2 regions of the Hymenobacter latericius genome follow, and region 2 is predicted to be linked to the other one. Evidence: riboswitches for the same ligand, from Rfam matches in the RefSeq annotation. Region 2 holds a riboswitch; the other holds the start of a gene.
The links. Region 2 has a riboswitch for S-adenosylmethionine ahead of OIS50_RS07275 (amino acid permease). Riboswitches for the same ligand answer to the same signal wherever they lie in the genome.
Positions count from the first base shown of each region.

Region 1: another riboswitch for S-adenosylmethionine. It lies ahead of OIS50_RS11940 (O-acetylhomoserine aminocarboxypropyltransferase/cysteine synthase family protein); the one in region 2 lies ahead of OIS50_RS07275 (amino acid permease).

Region 1 covers NZ_CP110136.1:2,675,874-2,687,064, forward strand. The annotation lists gene dxs (1-deoxy-D-xylulose-5-phosphate synthase) at 1-415, opposite strand, end outside; gene OIS50_RS11925 (lysylphosphatidylglycerol synthase transmembrane domain-containing protein) at 703-1,776, shown strand; gene OIS50_RS11930 (hypothetical protein) at 1,870-2,289, opposite strand; gene OIS50_RS11935 (LysM peptidoglycan-binding domain-containing protein) at 2,501-2,809, shown strand; SAM riboswitch class I at 3,049-3,158, shown strand; gene OIS50_RS11940 (O-acetylhomoserine aminocarboxypropyltransferase/cysteine synthase family protein) at 3,537-4,922, shown strand; gene OIS50_RS11945 (homoserine O-acetyltransferase family protein) at 5,155-6,189, shown strand; gene OIS50_RS11950 (homoserine dehydrogenase) at 6,167-7,432, shown strand; gene OIS50_RS11955 (alpha/beta hydrolase) at 7,469-8,692, opposite strand; gene OIS50_RS11960 (S66 peptidase family protein) at 8,789-9,694, shown strand; gene OIS50_RS11965 (alpha/beta fold hydrolase) at 9,713-11,044, opposite strand; gene OIS50_RS11970 (M28 family peptidase) at 11,141-11,191, opposite strand, start outside.
Region 2 covers NZ_CP110136.1:1,631,336-1,642,526, forward strand. The annotation lists gene OIS50_RS07260 (DUF7033 domain-containing protein) at 1-1,248, shown strand, start outside; gene OIS50_RS07265 (lipopolysaccharide biosynthesis protein) at 1,367-2,845, shown strand; gene OIS50_RS07270 (CPBP family intramembrane glutamic endopeptidase) at 2,896-3,798, opposite strand; gene OIS50_RS07275 (amino acid permease) at 3,915-5,396, opposite strand; SAM riboswitch class I at 5,760-5,852, opposite strand; gene OIS50_RS07280 (EcsC family protein) at 5,945-6,667, opposite strand; gene OIS50_RS07285 (nuclear transport factor 2 family protein) at 6,815-7,300, shown strand; gene OIS50_RS07290 (Gfo/Idh/MocA family protein) at 7,304-8,311, opposite strand; gene OIS50_RS07295 (M48 family metalloprotease) at 8,477-9,283, opposite strand; gene OIS50_RS07300 (DegT/DnrJ/EryC1/StrS family aminotransferase) at 9,347-10,492, opposite strand; gene OIS50_RS07305 (DUF6565 domain-containing protein) at 10,704-11,191, shown strand, end outside.

The DNA of each region.
Region 1 (11,191 bases), 1.0 Mb from region 2:
TCTTGTAGTCAGAAGCCACGGCCATACCCAGGGCCGCGCCGATGCTGGTGGAGCTGTGCCCCACGCCAAAGGCATCGTACTCGCTTTCGGAGCGTTTCGGAAAGCCCGACAGCCCGCCGTACTTACGGTTGGTATGAAACTGCGCGCGGCGCCCCGTCAGAATTTTGTGGCCGTACGCCTGGTGCCCCACGTCCCACACCAACTGGTCGTACGGGGTGTTGAACACGTAGTGCAGCGCCACGGTAAGCTCTACCACACCTAGGGAAGCCCCGAAGTGCCCGCCGTAGATCGAGACCGAATCGATGATAAACTGCCGTAGTTCTTGGCTTAGCTGAACCAGCTGGTCTTCGCGCAACTCTTTAAGGTCGGCAGGCGAGTTGATAGCCGCCAGCAGGGGTCCGGGTTCGACAATCATTGGTTTCGGTTACGGCAACGAGTGGGATGGTAGCGGCTAACCACCGTAGTGGCCAGTTTGTTGCGGCCACCCGTTAAGGTAGGCCGACATTAGCCGGCAAAGTTACGACATTTTCAGCCTGGCGGTTCGTAGCTTAACGTGCTGCCGCGGGGCCGGGGTTCCGGTTGAGGTGCATTGTACCTACATGCTTTGTGTTCCGGCTTTGCCCTCACCGGGGTTAGAATAATTTTAACGACCCCGCCTAGGTCAACTACGTATTTTTGCCTGACCACTACCCGCCTACTTGCATGACCACTCCCCAGCAGGACCGCCAGCTGCTCGAAAAATTATCGCCTTCGCGGATGCTGCTGCCGGTTGCTATTGGCCTCGGGGTAGTGGGCTTTATGTTCTGGCGCAGCTACCGCCCCGGCGACCTGGCCCCCCTGGCCGACGCCCGCCCGTTGTGGCTGCTGGTGGTGCTGGCCGTGCTATTTGTGCGCGATGTAGGCTATATGTACCGCATCCGGCATATTTCGGAGCGGCAGCTGTCGTGGCGGCAGAGCATCGATGTGATTATGATTTGGGAGCTGGCTTCGTGCGTGCTTCCATCGGCCGTGGGCGGTACCACGGTGGCTACGTTTATCATCAACAAAGAGGGCGTGCCCTTAGGTAAGTCGCTGGCCTACGTGATGGCAACAGCCATGCTCGATAACTTGTACTTTGTGGTGGTGGTGCCCTTTGTGCTGCTCCTGGCCGGCGACAGTCTTTACCCCACCGAGGTGCTCGAAAGCGGCTTTATTACCACGCTCAAAGTCGCGTTTTGGCTAAGCTACGTACTCACGTTTCTGTACTCCGGCCTGATGGCGTGGGCGCTACTTATCAACCCCCACGTGGTAAAGCGCCTGATTATGCGCCTGTTTTCGGTACGCGGGCTGCGCCGCTGGCGCCGCCGCGCCTGGCAGCACGGCACCGAGCTGGTGTGGGCCTCGGCGCAGCTGCGCGGCAACGGCTGGGCTTACTGGAGCCGCGCGGCCCTCTCCACGGCATTCGTCTGGACGGCCCGCTACCTCGTTATCGGCTGCCTGATTGCGGCTTTTGTGCCGGTAAGCTGGGCTACGTTTGGCGTCATCTTCGCCCGCAACCTGGTGTACAAAGTAGTGCTGCTGGTGGCTATTACGCCGGGCGGCGCGGGCTTTGCCGAGGGTGCCTTCCCGTTCTTCTTCCGCAGCTTCGCCGGCTCGGCAACCATGACGAATTTCATCCTGCTGCTCTACCGCATTGCTACCTATTACCTGTACCTCGTGCTGGGCTCCATCTTCCTGCCGCGCTGGGTCGGCCGGGTGTTTGGCAAAAAGGTGGCACACGAGGTCATGGCTTCCTGATTGGCAACCAATACCTAGGCAACAAACAATAAGCCCCGCGGCGTAACTGCCGCGGGGCTTATTGTTTTATCAGCAAGTGAGGCTGTTGAGCTATTACTCAGCTTCTAGCTGCAGCTCAGCCCCGTCGGCGCTGCGCAGCGTCAGGCGGTCGTCGGTAAGCGTTGCCACATCGAAGGTATTGGCCACGTTTCCGTTGTCGGGCGTCATGGTAATCTTCTTGTTGGCCTGATCGAAGGTGTACTTGCCGTTGATCGACTGCGTGGGCGAGGTCATGACGTACTGGCCATTGCCGAAGAAGCGGATTTCCTCCTGCTTTTGCTCGGAGGTCTGCTTCACTTTGTCGCCGGTAGCGTCTTCTTCGCGGCGGGTTTTCCACACTTTGCTATCGGTGCCGTAGAGCATGTTTTGCCCTTCTACCTTGCCTTCTTTGCTGCCGCAGGCATACATAACGAGGGTCATCAGCAGCAGGAGCGTGCCTAGGTAGTGGAGCGGTGTGTTAAATGCGCGTGTCATAAATGGGTGTCTGGAATGGGGATGGAACAGGGTTCGGCAACTGCGGCGCGGCCGAGTTGGCAAGCGCTGCGCCGTTACTTACGCACCCCCGCTGCAAAGGGTTAAGCGCGCAACTATCTGCTACCTAGCCCGTACACTTTAGCCGAGCCAATGGGTTGCTACCCAGCACCTGTTGCTCGCATCCGCACCCACTTACAAAGACCACACAACCATGGGACTGTTCGATTTCCTCAGCGATAAGGGCGAGAAAAAGCCCGTACAACCTACCCAACCCCAAAAGCCGGCCGGCGGCGCTACCGATTTCTTCGGCAACCAAGCGCAACCGCAGGCAGCCCAACCCGCCGCCGCCCAAGGCGAAACCTACACCGTAGTAAGCGGCGACTCGCTTTCGAAGATTGCCAAAAAGCACTACGGCGACGCCTCCAAGTGGCACCAGATTTACGATGCTAATAAGTCGACGATTGGCAGCAACCCCGACCATATTGAGGTAGGCCAGGTGCTGAAACTGCCCAAGATGTAGGCCTTATTTCTGCTTGATATTGCAACGCCTAGGTCCGACCCCTAGGCGTTTTTTTGTGTAAAATCACTGCCACACCTTATTAATAATCATCTTATAACCAATATTTTACTTCGAACCAAAGCGCAATTGGTTACATCTGACTTCTCGTCCTGAAAAAACTTTTCGCCAGATTTGCGTTTAATGCAACCGGTACTACCTTTGTGCCAGCCCGGCTTACGGCCCGGCGTTTTTTGAAGCATGGTTTATTCCGAAGCGGCGAGAGAACAGGCTCGATGACCCGCTGGCAACCACCAGCAACGCACAAGCTGGCAGGTGCCAAGTCCTGCCCCTACGAGGGGACAAATAAATAGCGTGCTATGGATACCTACCCGCACCCCTACAACACTCCTTCGCAGTTCCGCGCTACCGCGGCGCCCGCTACAACTATGCTTGTAGCCGCTCGCCCCGCTACCGCGACGATGATGCAGCCGCAGGCTATGCGCGCTGCCGAAACGGCGTGTTGTTGCTGTTGTTGGTAGTTGGCCCCGCGGGCGCTTAAAGCCTGCCCCTACCCTTCCCATTTCACATTCTGGCCGCCCGGCTTTTCGGCGGCATGTGGCTTCGCTGCACCCTAGGGTTTCACTTGGGCTGCTGCGGGCCACCACTTCGGCGCACGCGGCTTTGGGCTTGCTGTGGCCGGTTTCCCGCATCGATTTCGCAATCCACAACCCTCTTTCTCAGCATTATCATGTCTCAGCAGAACCTGCACTTCGAAACCCTGCAACTCCACGCCGGCCAGCAACCCGACCCCACCACGGGCGCCCGCGCAGTGCCGCTGTTTCAAACTACATCCTACGTATTCAAGAATGCTGAGCACGGCGCTAACCTGTTTGCGCTAAAGGAGTTCGGCAACATTTACACCCGCCTGATGAACCCTACCACCGACGTGTTTGAGCAGCGCGTGGCGGCGCTCGAAGGCGGCGTGGCAGCGCTGGCAACGGCCTCCGGCCAGGCGGCGCAGTTTATTGCCCTGAACAACATCCTGCAGGCCGGCGACAACTTCGTGTCGACTTCGTTTCTGTACGGGGGCACGTACAATCAATTCAAGGTGGCGTTCAAGCGCCTGGGTATTGAGGTGCGCTTTGCCGACGGCGACAACCCCGAGAGCTTCGAGCGGCTGATCGACGAGAACACCAAGGCGCTGTACCTCGAAACCATCGGCAACCCGGGCTTCAACATTCCGGATTTTGAAGCCATTGCGGCCATTGCCAACAAGCACGACATTCCGCTGATTGTGGATAACACCTTCGGCGCGGGTGGTTACCTGTTCCGCCCCCTGGAGCACGGCGCGCACATTGTAGTAGAATCGGCTACGAAATGGATTGGCGGCCACGGCACCTCCATCGGCGGCGTAATCGTGGATGGCGGCAAGTACGACTTCGGCAACGGCAAATTTCCGCAGTTTACCGAGCCAAGCGAAGGCTACCACGGCCTGGTATTCAATGATGTGTTCGGCAAAAACGGCCCCTTCGGCAACATTGCTTTCATCATCCGGGCCCGGGTAGAAGGCCTGCGCGACTTCGGCCCCTCGCAGAGCCCCTTCAACGCCTGGCAGCTGCTTATCGGCCTCGAAACGCTGAGCCTGCGCGTAGACCGCACCGTGGAAAACGCCCAGAAAATTGCCGAGTGGCTGGAGCAGCACCCGCAGGTAGAGGCCGTGAACTACCCCGGCCTCAAGAGCAGCCCCTACCACCAGCTGGCCACCAAATACCTGAAGCGCGGCTTCGGCGGTGTGCTCACCTTCGCTATTAAAGGCTCGAAGGAAACGGCCACGCAGTTTATCGACAACCTGCAGCTCATCAGCCACCTGGCCAACGTGGGCGACGCCAAAACGCTCATCATTCAGCCTTCGGCCACCACGCACCAGCAGCTTTCCGACGAGGAGCAGCGCGCCGCTGGCGTAACGCCCACGCTGCTGCGCCTGTCGCTGGGCCTGGAGCACATCGACGACATCAAGGCCGATTTGCAGCGCGCTTTTGACGCAGTGCAGAACGCGGCGCCGCTGAGCAACACCGAGGATAACGCTATCCTACTCGAACAACAAGCCGAGCACCCCGCCACGCTGGAAGTATAAAGGGAGGGAAAACTGAGGAAGCCCGCTTCTGCCATGGGGCAGGGCTTCCCTTCCAGCATTGGCACCTAGGCGAAGCGCTTCGGGAGAAAGTGCTTCGCCGCCGCTTCGGCTCCTTTGCTTTCCGGCCCCTTCTTCTGCTCGAGGGGGCCGGGAGCAAAGCATTTCTGACCGCTGCAGCCGCGGGCTGCGGTGTTTTACCACTCCTTTCAGCCTTACCCGAAAGGACCCCGCTATGAGCGAACAACAAACGCTAACCTTGGCCCAACCGCTGCCGCTGGAGTGCGGCGGCGAGCTGGCCGGCGTACAAATTGCCTACCACACTTACGGCACCCTGAGCCCCGCGCGCGACAACGTATTGTGGGTGTGCCACGCCCTCACGGCCAACGCCGATGTGCCGAGCTGGTGGCCCGGCCTGGTGGGCCCCGGCCACTACTACGACCCGGCCGAGTGGTTTATCGTGTGCGCCAACGTGCTGGGCTCGTGCTACGGCACCACGGGCCCTACCTCGCCGGTGCCGCCGCTGGGCCGGCCGCTGTACCAGGCTTTTCCGCGCCTTACGGTGCGCGACCTGGTTGCCGCCCACGAGCAACTGCGCCAGCACCTAGGGCTGGCGAAAATTCATACCGTTATCGGCGGCTCGCTGGGTGGGCAGCAGGCGTTGGAGTGGGCCATTGCGCAACCCAAACTGTTCGAACACCTGGTGCTGCTGGCTACCAACGCGCGGCACTCGCCCTGGGGCATTGCCTTTAATGAGGCGCAGCGGCTGGCCATTCAGGCCGATTGTACCTACCAGGGCGGCGGACCCGAGGGCGGCGTGGCCGGGTTGCGGGCGGCCCGGGCCGTGGCCCTGCTCAGCTACCGCAGCTACGATGCCTACGGCCGCACCCAGGCCGAGCCCGACGAGGACGCCCTACCGGCTTTTCACCGGGCCAGCTCCTATCAGCAGTATCAGGGCGACAAGCTCACGGCGCGCTTCAACGCCTACAGCTACGTTACGCTGTCGCACATCATGGATTCGCACAACGTGGGGCGCGGGCGCGGTGGGCTGGAGGCCGCGCTGCGGCAGGTGCAGGCCCGCACGCTGGTGCTGGGCATTTCGTCGGATGTGCTGTTTCCGCCGGCCGAGCAGCAGTTTATTGCCCGCCACGTACCCGGCGCCATGTACGCCGAAATGGATTCGCCCTACGGCCACGACGGTTTCCTGATCGAAACCGCGCAAATCACGCATTTTCTCGAACGATTCTATGTCCAAACCTTCGTCCACTAACCCCCGCACCCGCATTGGGCTGATTGGTTTCGGCTGCGTTGGGCAAGGGCTGTTCGACATTCTGGAGCGCCACCCCGAGGCCGGTTTTGCGGTAGCGCGCATCGCCGTGAAGAACCCCACCAAGCTGCGCCCGCTGCCGGCCAGCCGCTTCGAGTTTCAGGCCGAGGCGCTGCTGCACGACGCGGAGCTCGATATTCTGGTTGAAGTTATCGACGATGCGGCCGAGGCTTTCCGATTGGTGAGCGAAGCGCTGCGCCTAGGTCGGCGGGTGGTTACGGCCAATAAGGCCATGGTGGCCCGGCACCTGCCCGAGCTGCTGCAGCTGCAGCGCCAGTTTGGCGGCACGCTGCTCTACGAAGCCGCCGTATGCGGCAGCATTCCGGTCGTTCGCACCCTCGACAGCTACTTCGGCCAGGAGCCGCTGCGCTCGGTAAGCGGCATCTTCAACGGCTCCTCCAACTACGTGCTCACGCGCATGACGGAAGGCGGCTCCGACTACGCCGAAGCTTTGGCCGAAGCCCAGGCGCAAGGTTTTGCCGAAACCGACCCCACGCTCGATATGGCCGCTTTCGACCCTAGGTCGAAAGCGGTGATACTGGCCGCCCACGCCTACGGCCTGCTGCTGAACCCTGACGACGTACTGAACCTGGGCATCGAGAACATTTCGTTGGCCGACATTCGCTACGCCGCCGAGCGCGGGCAGAAGATTAAGGTAGTAGCCAGCCTGCAGCCCTTGCCCGGCGGTGGCGCTACCGTGTTCGTAACGCCGCAGCTGGTTTCGGCCGATTCGCCGCTGTACGCCGTGGAGCGCGAGTTCAACGGCGTGGTGGTGGAGGCTGAGTTTGCCGGCCAGCACTTTTTGCGCGGCCGCGGCGCCGGCGGCCACCCCACCGGCTCGGCCGTGCTAGCCGACCTGGTAGCCCTGCGCAACGACTTCCGCTATCAGTATGATAAGCTTAGCGACACAGCAGGTGCTGCAGAAACACCTGATTTGGAGCTGGAAGTATACCTACGCAACGCTCCCGAAGAGCTGCAGAAAATCCTAGGTATTGCTAAGGAATCAGGCGAGACCATTACGGCTGCTCCAGCTTCGGAGGGCACCCTAGGTTATATCAGCCTGAATAAGCTGCACAAGCACCGCGACGCGCTACGGGCCGCCGGCACTTTCGTGGCCCGAACAGGCAGAACCCGGCAAGCCGTTGCTCAGCCAAGGCAATTAGCTAGCGAGCTTCTCGCTGAGTAATTGAACGGGCCGCCCACCTAGGTGGCCCGTTTTGTTTTACTGCAAAATGATGGTGAGGCCCTGCAGCCCTTCACCGCTGAGGTAATAAGTACCCTCGGGCAAATTGCCGCGGGGAATCAGCATGCGCGGCTTGTCCCACATAAAGCGCCGTACCACGCGGCCTCTTGCGTCAATCAGCTCCACTTGCCGCGGCCTGAATGGCTGCTGGCCCGTTGCTTCCAATACAATAAGCTGCTGCGCCGGCACAGGATATATCTGCAGTTCGCCTGCCAGAATATTGCTCCGCGCCGCGCTCAGCACTGTACCGGGTTGCCGCAGCAACGGCCGCAAAAACGCCCGCACCGTTTGGTACGTGGTATCGAAGTACGCGACGCTGCTCGGGCTGCTGCCGTTGTAGGGCACGTGCGGGGCGTTGCGCAAGGTGCGCAGCACGTTCGGAATACCCAGGGCATCGGCGCGGGGCTTGATGGCGCCGCTGCCGAACAGCCGCGGCGAGGCTGCGTAGTTCCAGGCTTTTCCCACCCCGTAGGGCACTACGCCATCGGCGGTGCCGTGCACGCTGCACAGGGGCACGTTGCCGGGCTCCAGCCAGCTCAGGCTACCTAGGGCGCCGCACAGGTTGACGACGCCCGCCACCCGGCTGCTGTAGCCCGGGTTGCCGCTGTTGCCCTCGAGGCCGCCCAGCTGGTTGAGGTTGATATACGACGGTACTTCGGCAGGCTTATCGAGGTAGCCGACCTGCAAAGCCATAAACCCGCCGGCCGATGAGCCGGCGGCAAAAATGTAGCCGGGGTGCACGCGGTACTGGCGCACGGTGGCGGCATCGCGCCGGAAAAACCGGATGGCGGCCCGCATGTCCTGCGTGGCGCGCAAGGCAGCCTGGCCCACGTTCAGGCTATCGAGTGGGAAGAAGCCGGTGCGGTAATCGATGCTGGCGGCTACGTAGCCCAGCTGCGCCAGGCGCGTGCAGATGGCCGCCATAAAGGCATCGTCGCGGTTGCCGGTAAGAAAAGCGCCCTCGTGCGCAAACACAATGAGCGGGCGCCGCCGCACAGTGTCGTTGGTGGGCTCGTAGAGGTCGAGGCGCAGCGTTTGGGTGGTGCCACTGAGGTTGGGCGCCGCGCCGTACTCCACGCCGCGCGTAACGGTTACCTGCTGAAAGCGGGGCTGCCAGTAGCGGCCACCGGTGGTGTCAATCTGCGCGAAAGCAGGGCAGCAGCTCAGCAGTAGCGTAACCCAGATAAGCAGTAGCTGTTTCATGGCAAACAACGTGAGCATTAGCGTACGGCAATAAGCAGCGTCGGTAGTATAGTACCGCATTCTTCGGCGTAGGTTTGCGGCTCAGCTTCACTTGCCATGCCTACTACGCCTCCTGCGCTGCGCCCCCACGACCGGGTAGCCATTGTGTGCCCCGCCCGCAAAGTTTCGCGCGATGAACTCGCGGCCGCCATTGCCGTGCTCGAAAGCTGGAACCTGGAGGTAGTGCTGGGCGAAACCGTGGCCGCTGAGCACCACCAGTTTGCCGGCTCCGACGAAGTACGCATCCGCGACTTCCAGCGCCAGCTCGACGACCCCAGCATCCGGGCTATTTTGTGCGCCCGCGGCGGCTACGGCACCCCGCGCATCATCGACCATATCGATTTTTCGCGCTTTGCCGAGCAACCCAAGTGGATTGCCGGCTTTTCCGACATCACTACCCTCAACTGCCACCTGCTGGCCCTAGGTCACGAGAGCATCCACGGCGTGATGCCGCTGCTTTTCAACCAGCCCGGTGGCGAGCTGGCCCTCGAAAGCCTGCGCCGTGCTTTGTTTGGTGAGCCGGTGAGCTACGCTGCCCCCACGCACGCGCTTAACCGCCTAGGTACTGCCGAAGGCGAGCTGATCGGTGGCAACCTGAGTTTGCTGCAAACCCTGAGCGGCACGCCCTCCGACTGCCCCACCGCCGGCCGCATTCTGTTTTTGGAGGACATCGACGAGTACCTCTACAACGTCGACCGCATGCTGGTGCACCTCGACCGCTCGGGCAAGCTCCGCGACTTAGCCGGCTTGGTAGTTGGCCACTTCACCAACCCGCAGGACAACGCCATTCCGTTCGGCCAAACCAGCTACGAAATCATCGACAGCTACGCCCGCAAGTACCGGTTTCCGGTGGCCTATAACTTCCCCGTAGGCCACGAGCCCGAGAACATGGCCCTGATTTGCGGCCGCCGCGCCCGGCTGGTGGTTACCGAAGACGGCACGCGGCTGGAGTACGTGCAGTAGCCCGGTGCCACTGCCTGGCTAGTGCGTACTACCTAGGGGCTGCAAAAACTGCAAAACGGTTTCGTTGAACAGGGCAGCGTCTTCGCGCGGTGCGTAGTGCGTTAGCTTAGGCAGGATAACCACCTTCGCGCCGGGTATGCTGCTGCCAATGAGGCGAGTATGCGGCTCCAGAATAATATCCTTTTCGCCGGCCAGCACCAGCGTAGGCGCCTGCACCTGGGCCAGCTGCCCGGGCTTGAGGCGCGGGTAGCGCAGCAGCAAATTGGCCAACCGATGCGCCCGCCGGAACTGCGCCCTGAAAGGGTACAACACCGTGCTCAGCAGCTGCATCTGCCGCACCTCACGCAGCATTTTGGCGTCAACGGCGGTGCGGTCGGCAAACAGGTTGCCGCCCATCATCACCAGGCTTTTAACCCGGTTTGGGTAGCGCAGGGCCATGCTCAGCCCGGTGTTGGCGCCGTCGCTCCAGCCTACAACGTGCGCGGCCGGCAGGCGCAGGGTATCAAGCAGGGCTTGCATATCATCGCCAAAAAGGTCGTAGGTGTAGCGGGCCGGCCCGTTGCCCGATTGCCCGTGGCCGCGCGTATCAACGGCAATAACCCGGTAGTGGGCCGCCAGCGCGGCAATTTGCTCGCTAAACGACACGATGGACTCGCCGTTGCCGTGCAACAACAGCAGCGGCTCGCCCTGGCCGTAGGTTTCGTAGTACAGCTTCACGCCATTGGCGGTGGCAAAGCGGCCCGCCTGCCGGTTGCGCCCGTAGGGCACTACCCCGCGCCCTTGCACCTGGTACACGTGCTGGCCGGGCGCGGTTTCGAGCACAGCGCCCGAAAAACCCTGCACCTCCCGGAACTGGTGCCAGCCGCGCGGCACGGCGTCCGGTGCTATTTCACCAGATTCCTCAAACCCCGGGTTTTTCAGCGGCACGGGCACCCATTCGTTGGGCTTCTGCTCTATTTCCAGCGCAAAATCATCGAACCGGAAGGTGCCGTTTCGGTTGTAAACCACCACTACGCCCAAGCTGTCGGCCTTCTTGCTGATGCGGCCCGTAACCGTGTAGGTCTGCCATTCGCGGTTGCGCAAGGCCTTTTGATCGTACCTGAACACCCCGAGCAGCCGCTTGCTTTTCGCGGCGGTTGTCATGGCCAGCAGCCGAACGGTAGCGCCGCCCGATTGGGTGGTATCCAGCCACACTTGTGCCCTCAGCCGGAACGCTTTGCCCGCATAAGGCTTAGCATCGAGGCGCTGATCGAAAGAATTGGCTGTGCCAACAACCGCTTTGTTCTGGGCTTGGGCGACCCCTAGGTGCATGCAGCCCCACGCGAAACAGGCAAGTAAAAGGTGCTTCAAAACAATATTTTAGCAGGTGAATATTTATGCCAAATAACGACAACGCCCCGGCAACTTACGCTGCCGGGGCGGAGGTGAGGGCAACCTGACCTAGGGTTACTCCTGGTACAACGTCGTCAGCACGGTTTGGCCCACGGCTTTCAGCGT
Region 2 (11,191 bases):
CAGCACCCCGGGGCACCGGTGCAGGTAGCGGCGCAAAGCACCAACTTCTTCGAGCAGGCCGAGCCCTACCCCGCCGAGCCCGTGTGGCGCGAGTGGGCGGGCCGCAAACTGCCCTTTTTCTTTCAACCCAAGCTCCCCGCCGAACTGCTTACGCTGGCACCGGGCCGCGCCACCATTCAGGCCGATGTGGTGGCCAACGCCTTTTACCTGCTCAGCGGCTGGCAGGAGTACTACTCGCCCGAGCGCGACCACCACGGCCGATTTCCGTACCGCGCCAGCGTGCAGCAACGCTACGATTTTGTGGCGGTGCCGGTGGTAAACTACTATTTCGAGCTGCTGCGCACGGCCGTGGAGCACGTGCTGGGCCACCCCTTGCCCCGGCGCCCCTGGCCGCAGCAAGCGCCCTTTGCCTGCTGGATAACCCACGACGTGGACAATTGCCGCAGCGGCTGGAAAGCCGAAGGCAAAAAAGCGCTGCAGGCGGGCGAGGTGGGCACGTTCGTGTCGTTGCTCACGCGCCGGTTGGGCGGGCGCGATGCCTGGGACAACCTCGACGTAGTGCAGCGCGAAGTGGCCATTCATGGCCAGATTTCCACGTTCTTCATGCTCGGCAACGCGCGCCCGGCCCCCAACGGCACGCCCAACGCCGATTACGACGTGCGCCACCCGCGCTACCAGCGCTGCCTGCAGCGCCTGCGCTCGGGCGGGGCCGAAATTGGGGTACACGGCAGCATTGGTACCAGCGGCAGTGCCGCGGCGCTGCAGCGCGAAATCGGCCAGCTGCCGCCTCCTATTCGGGGCAACCGCTTTCATTACCTCAGCTGGGAGCCGCAAACCACCCCCGATGTACTCGACGAGGCCGGCGTGCAGTTTGATACCACCCTGGGTTTTGCCGAGCACTTTGGCTTTCGGCACAGCTACTGCCTGCCCTTCTGGCCTTATAACTTTGCCACGGGCGGCTGCCATCGGTTTCTGGAAATCCCCCTGAACCTGATGGACGCGACCCTGCACCACCCCAACTACCTGCAGCTCGGCCCCGAGGAAATTCTGCCGGCCGTGCGGCCCATGTTGGCTGAAATCGAGCATTTTGGCGGGGTGTTCACGCTGCTGTGGCACAACGAAAACTTTTCGCGGCGCAACCATCTCAACGGACCTAAGCAGTTCCACGCGTTGGTACGCTACCTTCGCAGCCGTCATGCCGCGTTCATCACGGGCGGGCAAATAGCGGATGCTTGGATGAATAAATGAGCAGATGAGTGGATAGTAGGATGCTAACCAGGGCTAACCCACGCATCCACTCAGCCACGCATCCACTCAGCCACTCCGCTACGCATTCGCTCATCTACTCATCCACTTATCCACCATTTTGGGCATCGTCCAGCGCCAAGGGCTGCGCAATACTATCATTTCCTACATCGGCCTGGGGCTGGGGTTCGTCAACACGGTTTTCGTGTTGCCCAGAATCCTGGAAACCGAGCAGTTAGGCCTCACGCAGCTGCTGATTGCCATTGCCACCATTTACGCCCAGCTCTCGGCCATGGGCTTTGCGAGCATGGGCATTCGGTTCTTCCCGTACTTCCGCAACCGCGAGGCCGGCCACCAAGGCTTTTTGCCCTTTTTGCTGGGCGTGCCCATGCTGGGATTTGCCGCCATCACGGCGTTGTACATCCTGGGTCGGCCCCTGATCATGGCGCAATACGCCAAGGATGCCTCGTTGCTCGGGCCGTATTATTTGTGGGGCTGCGTACTGGCTTTGTTCACGTTGCTCTACTCCCTGCAGGATGCCTACCTCAAGGGCCTGTATCATACCGCCTTTTCGTCGTTTGTACAGGAAATTTTGCTGCGCCTACTAGTGGCAGGGGCCGCGCTGGCATACGACCACGATTGGCTGAACTTTCATCAGTTCGTGCTGCTGTATATTGGCCTCAACAGCGGCATCTCGCTGCTGCTTACGGCTTACCTTGCTGCCATCGGGGAGCTGCATCTCCGCCCAAGCACCGCCGTACTCAACGTGCGGCCCATGGGCGAATTGCTTGGTTTTGGGGCTTTTGCGCTTCTCTCCAACATTTCCGGCACGGTTATCAGCTCGATTGATAGATTGATGGTGGGCTCCACCATCAACATTGGCGCTGCCGGGGTGTACACCGTGGCCTTCTACATCAGCACGGCGCTAACCATCCCGTTTCGCTCGCTCTACAAAATTGCTTTTCCGCTGCTGGCCGATTACTGGAAGCAACGCGACCTAGGGCGCATGGCCGAGTTTTACCGCAGCACCACGCGCCTCAACACCGTGCTGGGCTGCTACCTGGCCCTGGGCATCGGCCTCAACCTCGATTTTATTTACTCCCTCATGAAGCCGGAGTACGCTGCCGGCGCCACGGCCGTGCTGCTCCTGCTGGTGGGGCGCCTGTTCGATGGCATTACCGGCGTAAACGCGCTGATTGTGGTTACCTCGCCGCGCTACCGCTACGACCTCATTTTCAACGCCTCGCTGGCCGCGCTTACCGTGCTGCTCAACCTCGTGCTGATTCCGCGCTACGGGCTGGCGGGCTCGGCGGCGGCTACCTCGCTGGCTTTGGTGCTCATCAACGTGGCGCGCACGTGGTTTGTGTGGTACAGCTACGGGCTACAGCCTTTCGACAAGCGCATACCGCTGCTGCTCGGTATTGCTGCCCTGGCGGGCGTGGCCGGCTGGCTGGTGCCCACCCTCCCCTCCGCGTGGCTGACGATGTTGGTGCGCTCGGCGGCCCTAACCGCGGTGTACGGCGCCCTGGTGCTGGCAACCCGCGCAGTGCCCGAAGCCATGCCCTTGCTGCAAAAAATCCTGGGCCGGAGCAAAGCGTAGCTTCGTCCGGCCCAGGATTGCAAGAAGTTAATTATGCGCAGGCACGGTGCCTACGGCGCCGTTTCGACAACCGGGGCGGCCGGCGCATCGGCCGGCGCCGCATCGGCGGGCTCGTGGGTAGCCTGCTGCAGGTAGCGCACCACCAGCGCCAGCACCACCGCCGAACCTAGGGCTGCAGCGGCCACGGACCAGCTTGGTGCTTGGTACTTCGTCATTTGGGCCAAGGCGTCTTTGTCGTTGCGGATCATGAACATGCCCAGCCAGGCAATGAAGTTGTTGACGCCGTGCACCAGAATGCAGGCCCGCAGCGAACCGGTGCGGTGGTACAGCCAACCCAGAAACAGGCCCAGCATGGCCGCCGACAACGACTGCGCCGGGTTGAAGTGGATGATGCCGAACAGCACGCTGGTTTGCACAATGGCCTTGGTAGGCCCGTAGTTGCGCGCGAGGCCCGGCAGCAGCACGCCCCGAAACAACCACTCCTCAAATACCGGCGCCATTACGCATACCACCACAAAGCAGAGTACGGGGTGCGCCATCAGCTTCAGCAGCATGTCGGGCAACGACCAGGTAGGCAAATTCAGCCAATGAACGGGCAGCCGCACGAACAGCAGCGCCACCGTGGTGAGGGCTAGCAAGGCATACAGCCCCGGGCCATCGAGGCGGCCGTGCCAGCTGGCCGGCACAATGCGGCCGGGGCCTTCCGTTCGCTGCAGAAACCACACCAGCAACGGCATGGCGAGCGAGGCCAAAGCAATGCCGTAGGTTTCGGCCTGGGCCTCGGGCAACCACTGCGAAAGCACCACCAGCGGGATGCCCGCAATAAGCGAGGCTAGTAGAAACCACCCGAGTACCCACCAGCTTTCGGCGTACGTGGGGTACGCTTTTTTGGGGCGGCGCGGGGTGGCGGGCGCGGCCATCATGTAGGGTTCTTGCGGATAAATGTGTTCCATTGAATGCGGCTTATAAGGCGGCAAAATACACGCAAAAGCAAACCGGGCCCGCGGCAGTGCCGCGGGCCCGGTGCAAAATGATAGAACCGTACTAGGTAGCCAGCGCCCCGGCAGGCCTAGGCAACGGTATTGCCGGCCGGCTCCACGGCGGTTTTTACCAGCTGACCCTGGCCCAGCTTGCTGTTCTTTTTGCCGTACAGGAAGTAAATAACCAAGCCGATGGCCAGCCACACGAACAGGCGTATCCAGGTGTCCTGGGGCAGCGAGAACATCATCACCAGGCAGGTAACGATGCCCAGGATGGGCACCACCGGTACCCACGGCGTACGGAAGGCCCGCGGGGCGTTGGGCTCGCGCTTGCGCATAATCAGCACGCCCACGCACACCATCACGAAGGCCAGCAGCGTACCGATGCTGCACATTTCGCCCACTACCCGGATGGGCACAAAGCCGGCGAACAGGCTAATGAACAAGCCCAGCAGCAGGCTCGACTTCAGCGGCGTCTGGAACTTGGGGTGAATCTGCGAGAAGACTTGGGGCAGCAGCCCGTCGCGCGACATGGAGAAGAACACGCGCGACTGGCCCAGCAAATCAACCAGGATTACCGAGGTGTAGCCGATGAGGATGGCCCCGATGATGGCCGTGCTCAGCCAGCCGTAGGGCGTTTTTTCGATGGCAATGGCCACCGGCGCGGCGCTGTCTTTGAACTCGGTGTAGTTGGCGAGGCCCGTCATGACGTAGCCGAAGAGCACGAACAACACGGTGCACACCAGCAGCGAGCCGATGATGCCGATGGGCATGTTGCGCTGCGGATTTTTGGCCTCCTGCGCCATGGTAGCCACGATATCGAAGCCGATGAACACGAAGAACACCACGCCCGCGCCGCGCAAGATGCCGCTCCAGCCAAACTCGCCGAAGGTACCCGTGTTTTCGGGGATGTACGGCTGGTAGTTGCTGGGGTCGATGTACTGCCAACCCAGGGCAATAAACACCAGCACCACCGACACTTTGAGGGCCACCACGATGGCGTTGAACCACGCCGAACCTTGCGTGCCGCGCACGATAATGGCCGTAATGGCCAGCACGATCAGCACGGCCGGCAGGTTTATCAGCCCGCTTACGGTGCTGCCGTCGGCCAGCGTAGCCGTTTCCCACGGCGACATCATCAGCTGCGGGGGCAGGTGGATGTCGTACTTGCTCAGGAACTTGCCTAGGTAGTTCGACCAGCTGATTGCCACGGTAGCGGCGCCCACCGAGTACTCCAGCACCAAATCCCAGCCGATAATCCAGGCAAACAGTTCGCCCATGGTGGCGTAGGAATACGTGTAGGCCGAGCCGGCCACCGGCACCATGGAGGCAAACTCGGCGTAGCACAAGGCCGAAAACGCGCAGCCCACCGCGGCCACGATAAACGAGAGCGTAATAGCCGGGCCGGTGTGGTTGGCGGCGGCAATGCCCGTGAGCGAAAACAGGCCCGCCCCGATGATTACCCCTACCCCAATGGCAATAAGGTTGAACGGCCCCAGGCTACGCTTAAGCGTGTGCGTACCGCTCTCGGCGGCCTCTTGCCGCAGCAGCTCCAATGATTTTTTAAGCATACAAAAATGGGTACACGGGCTAGCGCCCGTGCGAACGAAAAAGCGCCCTGGCACCCGCCGCGCGCCTGCGCGGGGCAGGCTAAGCGGGCAGCCAACAGGCTTACGATGAAAAGATTACCAAAAAGGTTGGGCGTGGCTTGGGCCAGGCCCTAGGTGGCGGCGCTTGCCCGGGGCAGCGGGAGCGTGCCGCAGCACCACTCCCCGGGCAGCCCGGCTATGCGGCGCCTGTTGGCCTCAACAACAACAACCCACAGCACACGCGGGTGCATGCGCGGCCGTAGCGGCGCTGGCAAACAAGCGGTGTGCGGATGCACGATGGAAACCGGAAACGGGAAAGTGGCAGGTAAAGCCCACAGCTACTTGTTTTTATATGGTCAGGAATTGGCACCGTTCCGGATGATCCGGAGGGTTGCCGGCGCTTCAGGGAGCCTGTCTCTCCACGCCTCTGTATAAAAACAATCCTTCAGAGTAAAGAATTGATGCCGCAAAGGTAGCCCGCAATCCGCGGATTGTGCAAACCAGCCGCTGGCCTAGGTGCCGTGGCGGGCTTACGAGGCCGGCAACAAGCGCATGCGGTAGCAGTTCATGGCGGTTTCGCCGAGCTGCTCGAGCAGGCGGTAGTTGGCCACCAGCCCCACGGCCGCCCCCACCACGGGCAACAGTTGGGCCAGCTTGGCCAGGTCGATGTAGTCGCGGTACTCCTGCTGAAACGTGCGCCAGTCGAAGGTGTTTACATCGGTGGGCAGGGTTTGGCGGTAGGCCTCCCAGTTGGCCAGCCGCTGGTACACCTCGTTGCGCGTTTGCTGGCTGCTGAAGGCCAGCTGAAATACGTGCAGCAGATAGAGGCGCTCTTTGTAATCGTGCACGTTGTAGCCGTAGAGCGCGGCCACATCGAAAAGCAGCTTCAGCTTGATGCCGAGCAGCAACGGGAAGTCGGCCAAGCTCAGCAAAAACCCGCCCGCTCCGGTAACGGCGCCTTCGGCCGCGGCCGTGTTGCGGTAATACTTGATGCGCGTACGCACGGCGGCTTCGCGCTCGGCCAAAGCAGCCTGCAGCAAGGGCTGGCGCGTGGTGTGCATCGACCCGAACAACACCCCGCGCACCATTTGCTTGATGGCCGAGGTAAGGGCCTTGTGCACCCGCTCGGGCAACAGGGCGTTCAGGCGGGTTTGTACGTGGCGCGCAAAGCGGTTTAGCGTCGAGGGCGGCCGCTGCATGCGCTGTTGCCAGGCCCGGAGCTCGTGGTAGGCTTGCTGTTCGTGGGGCGTCATGGAGGAGGGCGGGGCCTAGGTGAATGAAAGCCAAGTACGCAGCCAGAGCGGCGCAGGGTACGCACGCCGGCACCCGGCCCGCTGGTTCGCCGATTTAGCCGTTTATTAGCGGGCCGCTTTCAAGATACCACTCCTACTTTCAGCTTAATGAAACCCGCTTTACTTTGCTTGCTGCTGTTGTTGGGGGCTCCGGCCGTACACGCCCAAAAACGCCCCGTTAAGCGGCCCGCGCCTGCTGCCCGGCCGGCTCAGCCCGTGGTACCGGCTCCCGCCCCGGAGCCAGCGCCCGCACCGGCGCTTTCGGAGGCCGAGCAAGTGGTGCAACGGCAGCTGGACGCCTACAACGCCCGCAACCTCGATGCTTTTGCCGCTACCTACCACGAGCAGGTAGAGCTGCTTACGTTTCCGGCCACGCTACGCTCCAAGGGCGTTGCCAAACTGCGCGAGGGCTACGGCCAGTTTTTCGCCCAAACCCCTGACCTGCATTGCCAGATTATGCACCGCACGGTGCTGGGCAACAAGGTTATCGACCACGAGCGGGTAACGGGCCTGCCCAACGGCCAGGTGCTGGAGGCCGTGGCCATTTACGAAGTAGAGAACGGCCTGATCCGGCGCGTCACGTTTGTGCAGTAGGCCTTACTTCAGGCTGTAAATCCGTTCGATTATCTCCACCACCTTCAGGCCTTCGTGGGCATTGGTGGTGGCCACGGTGCGGTGCTGTAAGGTATCAATCACGTTCTCGATGAGGTGCACGTGGTTGGCGGCGCTGCCCTGGTAGGCGCCGTAGTCGTTGGCGGGGTTGGTGCGGGCCAGCGCGGGCAGTTGGTAGTTGCGGATGTGGCAGTACTCCACCTTATCCATGTACTGGCCGGCGATGCGCAGGCTGCCGTGCTCGGCCACCACCGTAATGGAGCTTTCGAGGTTACGATCCCACACGCTGGTGCTGTACTGCAGGGTGCCGCTGCCGCCGCGCTCCAGATCGAAGGTAACCAGGCCCGAGTCCTCGAACTCGGTGAGGCCCTGATGGTTGAAGTTGCGAAACCGGGCCGCGAGGTTGGTGATGTCGCCGAATACCCAGTACAGCAAATCGACGAAGTGGCTGAACTGCGTGAACAGCGTGCCGCCATCGTGGGCCTGCGTGCCGTGCCAGGAGCCGGGGCGGTAGTAGCGCGCATCGCGGTTCCAGAAGCAATTGATTTGCACCAGGTACACTTGCCCTAGGTGGCCCGCGTCGTACACCTGCTTAAGCCAGGCCGCAGGCGGCGAGTAGCGGTTCTGCATCACGCCAAACACCAGCCGGTTGGTTTGCTGCGCGGTTTGCACAATGGCCTCGGCATCGGCGCGGTGCAGGGCCATGGGTTTTTCGACAACTACATGCAGGCCTTGCCGCAGGGCCCGCGTGGCCTGCTCGGCGTGCAGGTAATTAGGCGTGGCTACCGTCAGCACATCGGCTGCAGGGCCTTGGCCTAGGTACTCATCGAGCGAAGTAAAGAGTGGCACCCCCGGAAACTCCGTCTGCAGCCCAGCCCGCAACGCCGGGTTCCTATCGATAAGAGCTACCAAACGCGCCGCGGGGTTGCGCGCTACCAAGGCGGCGTGGCGCCGCCCAATGTGGCCCACGCCACAGATTACAAAACGAACCACTGGCAGCGCAGCCGCGCCCATTCCGGTAGCAGAGGTACTTGCTGAAAACACACCGCAAGCTCCGAAAAAAGCGGATTCCGCAAGCCTTGTTCATCGTTTGATAAACAATAAAGCGCTCCGCTGCAGCCGCAACGGAGCGCTTTCGCTGAAACGCGCGAACCGAACTTATAGAATACGCTTCAGCTCCTCGAAGTTGCCGTTGGCCACCGAGCGGTTGGTGCAGCCTAGCTGCCGGGCGCTGTTCTGGATGCTCGTAACGCGCGAGCCGGGGTTGGGGTGCGTGCTCAGGAACTCGGGCGAGCGGGCACCGCCTTGCTTTTCGGCCTTGATGAAGAAGCCGGCCGCCCCGTCGCAGGCGTAGTAGCGCGTGCCGTTGAGGTACACGGTAGAGTACTTGTCGGCCTCTTGCTCGAAAGTGCGGCTGAACTTGAGCTGGCCCAGGCCGGCGGCAATTTGGGTGAGCATGTTGGGGTTTTTGCCCAGCACCACGCCCATCAGCAGGCTGATGCCGTACTGGCGCTGCAGCAGCTGGGTGCTGTGGCGGCGGTCGGCGTGGGCAATTTCGTGGCCGATTACCCCGGCCAGCTGGCTTTCGTTGTCGAGGAACTTGATCAGGCCCGTAAACACGTAGATGTGGCCGCCGGGGGTGGCAAACGCGTTTTGCATCTGGTCGTCTTTAATGATCTTGACGTCCCAGGCAAACTGGTTGCGGTACTTGATGTTGCCGTTGTCGAGCACGCGCTTCACCACGCCATCGAGCAGCTGGTAGGCGCGGGCGTTGCCGCTGCGCGAAAGCAGCTGGCCCTTGGCCTGGTACAGCGAGTCGGTTTGGTGGGCTACCTGGGCGCCCAGGGCAATGTCCTGATCGACGGAGAAAATATTGAAGCCTTGGTGGGGCTTGTTGATAGCAGCAGTGGTGAGGCCGGCTAGTGCCGTGAGGCCCGCCAGCAGGCCAAGAAAGGAGCGGGTCATGAGCGTAGTATTCGGGTTGATGACAACTTGTACGGGCGCAAGAAAAAACAGTGCCAGTTGCACCTAGGCCTGGGCCCAGGCCTGCACCGCCGCGCTTACGTAGCGCACCTGCTCGGGCGTGAGCGTGGGGTGGATGGGCAGCGAAAGCACCGTGGCGCACAGTTGCTCGGCCACGGGAAACGCGCCCGGCCCGTGCCCTAGGTACTGGTAAGCCGGCTGCAGATGCAGGGGCACCGGGTAATACACCACCGAGGGCACGCCGTGCTGCCGCAAGTGCTGCTGCAGTGCGTCGCGCCGGGCTGGGTTTTCGAGCCGGATGGTGTACTGATGAAACACGTGCGTGCTGCCGGATTGCCGGGCGGGTACCTGCAGGCCGGCCAGGCCGGCCAAGGCCGCGTCGTACGCGGTTGCCACGCGCTGGCGGGCGGCCGTCCAGGGGCCTAGGTGCGGCAACTTCGCGCGCAGCACGGCAGCCTGCAGGGTATCCAGGCGCGAGTTAAGGCCGATGCGGTGGTGCACGTATTTCTGGCCGCGGCGCTGGCCGTGGTTAGCCAGCTCGTAGAGCTGCGCGGCGCGGGTGGCATCGGCGGTGAGCAGGGCGCCGCCGTCGCCCATGGCCCCTAGGTTTTTGGAGGGGAAAAACGACGTAGTGCCCACCTCTCCTACCGTGCCTGCCGGGGCGCGGCGGCCGTCGGGCAGCTGCCAGGTGGCCCCAATGGCCTGGGCGTTGTCTTCGATGAGGGCGAGGCCGTGCTGGCGGCAAAGCTGCTGCAAGGCGTTCAGGTCGGCGCACTGGCCGTAGAGGTGCACGGCCATAACGGCCCGGGTGCGCGGGGTAATGGCGGCTGCGGCGGCAGCGGCGTCGAGCGTAAAGGTGTCGGGCAGCACATCAGCCAGCACCGGTTTCAGGCCCAGCACCGCTACTGCTTCGGCCGAGGCCACGTAGGTAAACGCGGGCACGATTACTTCGTCGCCGGGGTGCAGGCCCAGGCTCATCAGGGCCAGCTGCAGGGCATCGGTGCCGTTGGCGCAGGGTACCACGTGTGCGCCGCCCAGGTAAGCGCCCAGCTCGTCGGCAAACAGCTGCACTTCGGTGCCCTGAATAAAGTCGCCGGCCTGCATCACGCGGTGCAGGGCCGCATCCAGCTCAGCCTGAATGGGAGCGTGCTGCGCCGGCAAATCGAGCAGCCGAATGGGTACGGGAGGCAAAACAGAATGCAAGGGAACCGGCAAAACAGCGCTGAAAAGCCGAAATATAGCGCAGCTGCGGAGTTTGAATAGGATGCGCGGCTTCGAAAAACGGCCGGCGCAGCTATCCTCAGCGGCAAACATGCGTAACCTACTATGTAACGCTTGCGTTAAGCGGGCCAAGATAGCCGCTGCCGCAAGCGGCTTCCTTCCCACCAAACGTCTGATCATCATGCTTAAGAAAACCATTTCCACGCATGCCCTGGCCCTGCTGTTGCTGGGCGGCGGCATTGCTTTCAGCCAAGCCAGCTGCAACCGCGCCGAGCGCCAGGAAGCCGCCAACGAAACGGCCGCTGCCACCAACGATGCCTACAACGACTTTAAAACGTTTGTAGCCAATACCGAGGCCCGCGCCGACAGCATGGGCGACATCACCGAAGCCGAGTACAACGAAGAAAGCACTCAGCTGAAAAGCGACTACGACAGCAAAGTTGCCGCCGCCGAGGCCGACATGGCCACCTGGGACGACGCCCGCAAAACGGAGTACGAGCAGCTGAAAACCCGCTACAACACGGCCTACACCCGCCGCGAAGAAACGTACCGCAACCGCGGCGCCGTGGCTATGAACACCACCACGGGCGGCAGCTCGGCCAGTGGCAGCAGCTCGATGAACGCCACCTCGGGCGCCGGGGCTATGGGCAAATACTACAAGCCCAGCAA